Linked DNA regions of Hyphomicrobium denitrificans ATCC 51888. The protein of the gene in region 1 interacts with the protein of each later gene in a pairwise test. Links are inferred from orthologs where the notes say so. Each region holds a gene or a part of one and is shown in the gene's direction. Other genes may lie near its edges.

Evidence for each region.
Region 2: the proteins of HDEN_RS01925 (region 1) and HDEN_RS14505 interact in binary tests that used the Escherichia coli proteins (3 or more experiments, as listed by UniProt). The link is inferred for Hyphomicrobium denitrificans ATCC 51888 from one-to-one orthologs.

Annotation. Positions count from the first base shown.
Region 1 is NC_014313.1:401,711-404,986, reverse strand. The notes cover bases 70-3,026. They hold HDEN_RS01925 (PTS sugar transporter subunit IIA), read left to right. Parts: upstream 70-1,294; coding sequence 1,295-1,759; downstream 1,760-3,026. Other genes in these bases: HDEN_RS01915 (glutathione S-transferase family protein), read left to right, coding at 2,761-3,026; HDEN_RS01920 (undecaprenyl-diphosphate phosphatase), read right to left, coding at 1,823-2,629; hpf (ribosome hibernation-promoting factor, HPF/YfiA family), read left to right, coding at 603-1,199; rpoN (RNA polymerase factor sigma-54), read left to right, coding at 70-383. Also shown: more of rpoN, read left to right, coding at 1-69; more of HDEN_RS01915, read left to right, coding at 3,027-3,276. UniProt on the Escherichia coli protein: Seems to have a role in regulating nitrogen assimilation.
Region 2 is NC_014313.1:3,028,547-3,032,089, forward strand. The notes cover bases 272-3,495. They hold HDEN_RS14505 (sensor histidine kinase), read left to right. Parts: upstream 272-574; coding sequence 575-3,295; downstream 3,296-3,495. Other genes in these bases: kdpC (potassium-transporting ATPase subunit KdpC), read left to right, coding at 272-571; HDEN_RS14510 (response regulator), read left to right, coding at 3,292-3,495. Outside these bases: more of kdpC, read left to right, coding at 1-271; more of HDEN_RS14510, read left to right, coding at 3,496-3,543. UniProt on the Escherichia coli protein: Member of the two-component regulatory system KdpD/KdpE involved in the regulation of the kdp operon. KdpD may function as a membrane-associated protein kinase that phosphorylates KdpE in response to environmental signals.

The DNA of each region.
Region 1 (3,276 bases):
TCAGGCCGTTGAACCTCAGAACCATCGCCGACGCGATCTCGATGCACGAGTCGACCGTCTCGCGCGTCACCTCGAACAAATATATCGCGACACCGCGTGGCATCTTTGAACTGAAATACTTCTTCACCTCGGCCATCGCATCGGCCGCCGACGGCGAAGCTCATTCGTCCGAGTCCGTTCGTCACCGCATCAAGCAGCTGATCGACGCCGAGCACGCCGACGCGGTTCTCTCCGATGATCAGCTTGTCGACCGGTTGAAAGGCGAGGGCATCGACATCGCTCGCCGCACTGTCGCCAAATATCGCGAGGCCATGCGCATTCCGTCATCAGTTCAGCGCCGCCGCGACAAGCGGCTGGTCGAAAGACTAGGCGGGGCCGGTTGATGCAGATCAGAAACAACGCGTTGATTGAACTATATTTTTTAGGTAATTTTATACTCCAAGCGTGATTTGACAGCGATCCGCTCACGGCCTAACGCTTTGGCGAAATAATGGGCTTGTCGCCGACGAACGCACTTGCAATCGTGTATCGGGAACGTCGCCAAATCGCGGCGTGGGAATGCACGTAGAAAACAGCCCAGATTTCAGCGAGTGCAGACATCCATGACAATCCAAATAACCGGAAAGAATCTCGACGCAGGAAACGCATTCCAGGCTTACGCCAGCGATAAGATTCACACGGTGCTGAACAAGTATCTGGACCGCGTGCCCGATGGGCACGTCCGGCTGGAGCGTGAGCGCGGTTTCTTCAAAACGTCATGCTCCGTGCGCTTGACGAGCGGTCTGCTGCTCGAAGCTCACGGCGAAGGCGACGATGCCTACACCAGCGTCGATTCCGCGGCGCACCGTCTCGAGTCCCGCGTCCGGCGCTATAAGAGCCGGATCAAAAATCATTCCTCTCCGGAAGCAGCCGCGCGCCGCAAGATCGACATGGAAGCGCGCGACTATGTCGTGAGCGTAGGGGAAGAGGATCAGCCGGAGCATCACGACGCGAATCCGCTTATCATCGCTGAAGGCCAACGCAACATCGGCCACATGACAGTCAGCGAAGCGGTCATGCAGCTCGATTTGTCTGAAGCGCCTTTCATGATTTTCAAGAATGCGGCCCACGGGGGGCTGAATGTCGTTTACCGGCGTAACGATGGTAACATTGGCTGGATAGACGCAGAAACGGCAGCCGCTGCAAAACCTGTAGACTGAGGACAACCGGATCTTTGATCACCAGCGCCGGCCGCGAGAGTGGGGCGCGTCGCAAGACGCGATTGGCTCGGCGCTGTTTTTTCTATGGAGCCTAGATGAATATCGAGGACATGCTCGCCCCGGACGGAATTGTTCCGCGGCTGAAGGCAGAGGACAAAAAGCAGGCGCTTCAGGCGCTGGCGACCAAAGCCGAGGCCGCAACGGGCGCTCCAGCGCATGAGATCTACACCGCTCTGTTACAGCGCGAGCGGCTAAGCTCCACAAGCCTCGGCCGTGGGATTGCGATACCCCACATCAAGCTCCCTATGGCCAAGGCGATTACCTGCCTGTTCGCACGCCTCGAAAAGCCCATCCCATTCGACAGCCATGACGGCGAGCCTGTCGACCTGCTGTTCTTCCTGCTCGCGCCCGAGCAGGCCGGCGGCGATCATCTGAAAGCGCTCGCACGCATCTCGCGTTTGATCCGCGATCCGGCAACGCTCGAAGGCCTTCGCAATGCCAAGGATGTCAACGAATTGCGTCTCGTGCTGACGAAGCCGCTGACATCGAATGCCGCGTGACCCTGTCGCTCGACAAATGTCTTCAATAAAAAACGCCCCGTTCGCGGGGCGTTTTTTTATGCATCAATGCAGCACCGCCAGCGCGCCGAGCCCGACGCCGCCGACGAGAAGCCGCCACCAGCCGAAGAACGACAATCCGCGGCGCGCAATGAAATCGAGCGCATAGCGCACGACCACGACACCCGCGACGAACGCAGCGACGAAGCCGATTGCGATCATTCCGACATCGTCCGGCGTGAGAATCGACCAGTTCTTGTAAAGATCGTAGGCGAACGCGCCGGTCATCGTGGGCATGGCGAGAAAGAACGAGAATTCCGCAGCCGTGCGCTTGTCCGCGCCGAGAAGCATCGCGCCGACGATCGACGAGCCCGAACGCGACACGCCCGGGATCATCGCGAGACACTGGCAGAACCCGATACCCAGCGCACTGAGCAACGGAAGATCCATCACGTCATGATAACGTGGCTTCAGCGGCAACCGGTCGATGAACAGCAAAACGATGCCGCCGAGCACCAGCGCGATGCAGATGATCAGCGGCGATTCGAACAGATAATTCTTGATGAAGCTGTGCGCGGCTGCGCCGATGACCGCCGCTGGCAGAAAGGCGATGAGCACCGCCAGCACGAAACGCCGCGACCTCGCATCGCTCGGCAGCGCGGAAACGAGATGCCAGAGACGGCCGGAATAAACCGTCAGCAGCGCCAGGATCGCGCCGAGCTGAATGAGCACCTCGAACGTCCGGCCCGTCGATTTGACACCGAGCAATTCCTCCGTCAGCAGAAGGTGCGCGGTCGATGAGACCGGGAGAAACTCGGTCAATCCCTCGATCAGCCCGAGCAGCAAGGCTTCCCAAGAATGCATGAAATCTATTCCCCCTCAGGCACAACCGCGGGAGCGTTAGCAGAATTCGCCTCCGCGCCATAGCTCCGGTTTTGGCACTGATGCCTTCGAATCGGCCTAGGCCGAAGGTATAGTCGCTGCGTCGCAATCGAAGAGGCCCGATGCCCACACGCTTGACACAATACCGGCTTTGCCCGCGTTCCCGCTCGATCCGCCTCGCGCTCGCCGAATACGGCGTCGAGGTGACGCTGCTCGACGAAAATCCGTGGGAATGGCGGAAAGGCTTCCTGGCGAAAAATCCGGCCGGCGAGATGCCCGTTCTCGAATACGACAACGGCCTGACGCTGTGCGGCGCTTATTCGATTTCAGAGTTCATCGGCGACGAGCCCGTGCCAAGCGCCTCGGTCATGGGCCCGAAACCGCCGCCGCTATTTCCCGGCAATCGCGAGGACCGCGCCGAAGTTCGCCGTCTCGTCGACTGGTTTCACGGCAAATTCGACCGCGAGGTCTCGCGTGAACTGCTGAACGAAAAGGTTTACCAGACGATGCAGCCGTCGGGCGGCGCAGCCCCCGATCCCGCCATTCTGCGCGCCGTCCGCGCCAATCTTCGTTACCATCTCGCCTATACGGGTTATCTCGCCGATGCGCGGCGCTGGCTGGCGGGCGACGATTTGAGC
Region 2 (3,543 bases), 2.6 Mb from region 1 along the record:
GTACATCCGCCCCGCAATCATCCTGTTCGTCGTTTTCACGGCGCTGACCGGGCTCGTCTATCCGCTGGCACTGACCGGCGCCGCGACCGTCCTTTTCCCCACGGCATCTTCCGGAAGCCAGATCGTTCGCGACGGAAAGGTGGTGGGATCTCGACTGATCGGCCAGGCCTTCGCTTCGGACCGCTACTTTCATGGGCGACCGTCGGCGGCGGGCCAGTCCGGCTATGACGCGTCGGCATCGTCGGGATCGAATCTCGGACCGCTTTCCAAGCAGCTTCTGGATCGCGTTGCGCAGGACACCGCGAAGCTGCGCGAGGCGGGCGCCACCGTTATTCCGGCCGACGCTGTGACGGCCTCGGGCAGCGGCCTCGATCCGCACATCAGTCCGGCCTATGCTGAGCTGCAGGTCGCTCGCGTGGCGACGGCGCGCGGTGTGGCACCGGATCGCGTTCGCGCCCTCGTCGCGCAAGGCACCGATATGCCGGCCTTAGGTTTCGTCGGGGAGCCGCTCGTTAACGTTCTGCTGCTCAATTTGGCTCTTGACCGCGCTTTTGGAGCGGGTTCCGGATAGATCATGGCCAACACGTTGCGGCCGGAAGATGCGCGCCGCCCCTCAGCCAAGGCTTTTCTGGAGCTTGCCACCAACGAACGGCGCGGCAAGCTTAAGGTGTTTCTCGGCATGGCGCCGGGCGTCGGCAAGACCTACGCCATGCTGTCGGCGGCACGCGCCCTGAAGCGCGAGGGACTCGACGTCGTCGTCGGCGTTGTCGAGACGCACGGACGCTCCGAGACTGCGGCATTGCTCGATGGACTGGACGTGCTACCGCGCCGGACCGTCTCCTATCGCAATCGCACACTCATGGAGTTCGATATCGACGCCGCGATCGCGCGTCGCCCGGCGCTGCTCCTCGTCGACGAATTCGCGCACACCAACGCGCCGGGATTGGTGCATCCCAAGCGCTATCAGGACGTCGAAGGCGTTCTGCAAGCGGGTATCGACGTCTGGACGACGCTCAACATTCAGCATCTCGAAAGCCTGACCGACGTCGTCGAGCGCATCGCCGGAATTACGGTTCGCGAGACGGTCCCCGACAAGGTTCTCGAGCGCGCCGACGAGATCGTCGTCGTCGACCTGCCGCCGGAAGACCTGATCCAGCGTCTCAAGGAAGGCAAAGTCTACCTGCCGGACAATGCGCGCCGGGCGATGGATCAGTTCTTCCAGATGGGCAATCTCACGGCGTTGCGCGAACTGGCGTTGCGCCGGACGGCCGATCGCGTCGACGAACAAATGCTGTCGCAGCTTCGCAGGCAAGGGATCGAAGGGCCGTGGCCGACGGCGGAACGGCTAATGGTTTGCGTCGGCGACGACGAGCTGGCCGAGCCCGTCGTACGCGCCGCGGCGCGCATGGCGACAGCGCTCAAGTCTGACTGGATTGCAGTTCATGTCGTGCAAAGCGAACGCGAACAGACGGATCGCGGCTCCGTACGACGCATGGAAAAAGCGATGCGTCTCGCGGACCGCCTGGGCGCAACGACCGTACGTCTACGCGCCAAGGACCTGACCGCGGAAGTCCTGGCCTATGCCAAGCGCAACAACATTACTCAGATCATCGTCGGCCGCTCGCGCCCACAATTGCTCGATCGCTGGCGCGGAAAATCGTTTTCGACCGAGCTGGTAGCCGAAGCGGCGGGGCCGTCCGTCACCGTCGTCGCGCCGGATGCGCCGTTGGCACCGCTTTCCTCGCCGTGGCATCTTCCCGATATCAGCGAGTTCTGGTCCGGCGGGATCGCGGCTGTCGTCGCCGTTGCGGGCGGCGTCATCGCGGGCCGGATGCTGGAGAAGATCACGCAGCTTCCCAACCTGTCGATGATTTTCCTGTTCGCGGTTCTCGTCTGCGCGCTCCGCTTCGGAACGTACTCTGCCGTGGCCGCGGCCGTGCTGTCCTTTCTTGCATTCAACTTCTTCTTTATCGATCCGCGCTACACACTGACGATTGCATCGCCGTACGAACTTTTTGGCTTGCTGATTTTCCTCGTCGTCGCTGCCGCGACCGGCGGCCTGGCCGGACGCCTTCGCGAGCAGGCCAACGCCACACGCGAACGGGCGGAAGCGACGCAAGCGCTGTACGAATTTTCGGGAAAACTTTCGGCGACGACGGAGATCGATGACGTGCTGTGGCTGCTCGCCGCGCAGTCGGCGGCGCTTGTCAAAGGCAAGTCGATCATCCTTCTGGAACACGCGAACGAGCTTTCCATCGCAGGCGGCTGGCCGCCGGACGACACGCTCGGAACTGCCGACTGGGCGGCGGCCCGGTGGGCGCATCGCAATGGCGAGCCCGCCGGCTACCTGACGGAGACGATGCCTTCGGCGGCGTTTCAATTCCGCCCGTTGATCGCATCGGCAGGACCGGTGGGTGTGCTCGGGGTCGTGCCGGGAGACGCCGACGAGGCGCTGCCCTCGGCGACCGGGAGCGCGCTTCAGTCGTTCGCCGATCAGGCCGCGGTCGCCATCGAGCGCACGCGACTGTTCGAGCAGGCTGCCAAGGCTGCGACCGCTGCCGAAAGCGAGCGGCTGCGCGGCGTGCTCTTATCTTCGATCTCGCACGATCTGCGGACGCCGCTCGCATCCATTCTGGGCTCGGCGACCAGCCTCCGACAGCTCGGCGACCGCATGCGCAAGCAAGACCGCGCCGATCTTCTGGCAACCATCGAAGAGGAAGCGACCCGGCTGTCCTCCTTCGTATCCAACCTGCTCGACATGACGAAAGTCGAAACCGGCCTTCTCGACATCCGGCGCGACTGGGTGGACGTGGCCGACGCCGTTCGCGGCGCCGCCGCGCGAGCCAGAAAGATCTTTCCGGCACGACATATCGAGACTGTCATCGCCGCCAACCTGCCGCTCATTCGCGGCGATGCGGCGATGCTCGAGCAGGTCATGTTCAATCTGATCGACAACGCACACAAATACAGTCCACCGGAGTCGGTGACCCGCGTCAGCATCACGCCAGCCACCGGAGGCGGATTGCACATCCGCGTGACCGACGACGGCATCGGCATTCCACCCGAGGCATTGAACAAGGTCTTCGACAAGTTCTATCGTGCACATGTCGGCGACGGCCGTGCGCCCGGCACCGGCTTAGGATTGTCGATCTGCGCTGGAATCGTGTCTGCGATGGGCGGAACGATATCGGCACAGAGTCCTATCGCCGACGGAAAGGGCACCGAGATTTCGATCCTGCTTCCTGCCGGCGAAGAGAGCGTATCTACTGAAACGTCTCCCAAGGATACCGCATGACCGGCTCGCGCATTCTCGTCGTTGACGACGAACCGCAAATCCTGCGCTTCCTGAAGCCGAGCCTGACAGCTGCGGGTTACGAGGTCGTCGTGGCGACGACCGGCAAGGAGGCATTGAAGGCTGCCGCCACGCAATCGCCAGACATCATTCTGCTCGATCTCGGTCTCCCCGACATGGACGGCAAGGACGTGATCCGCGAACTCCGAGGATGGTCGAAGACGCCGATTCTGGTGCTTTCGGCGCGCGAC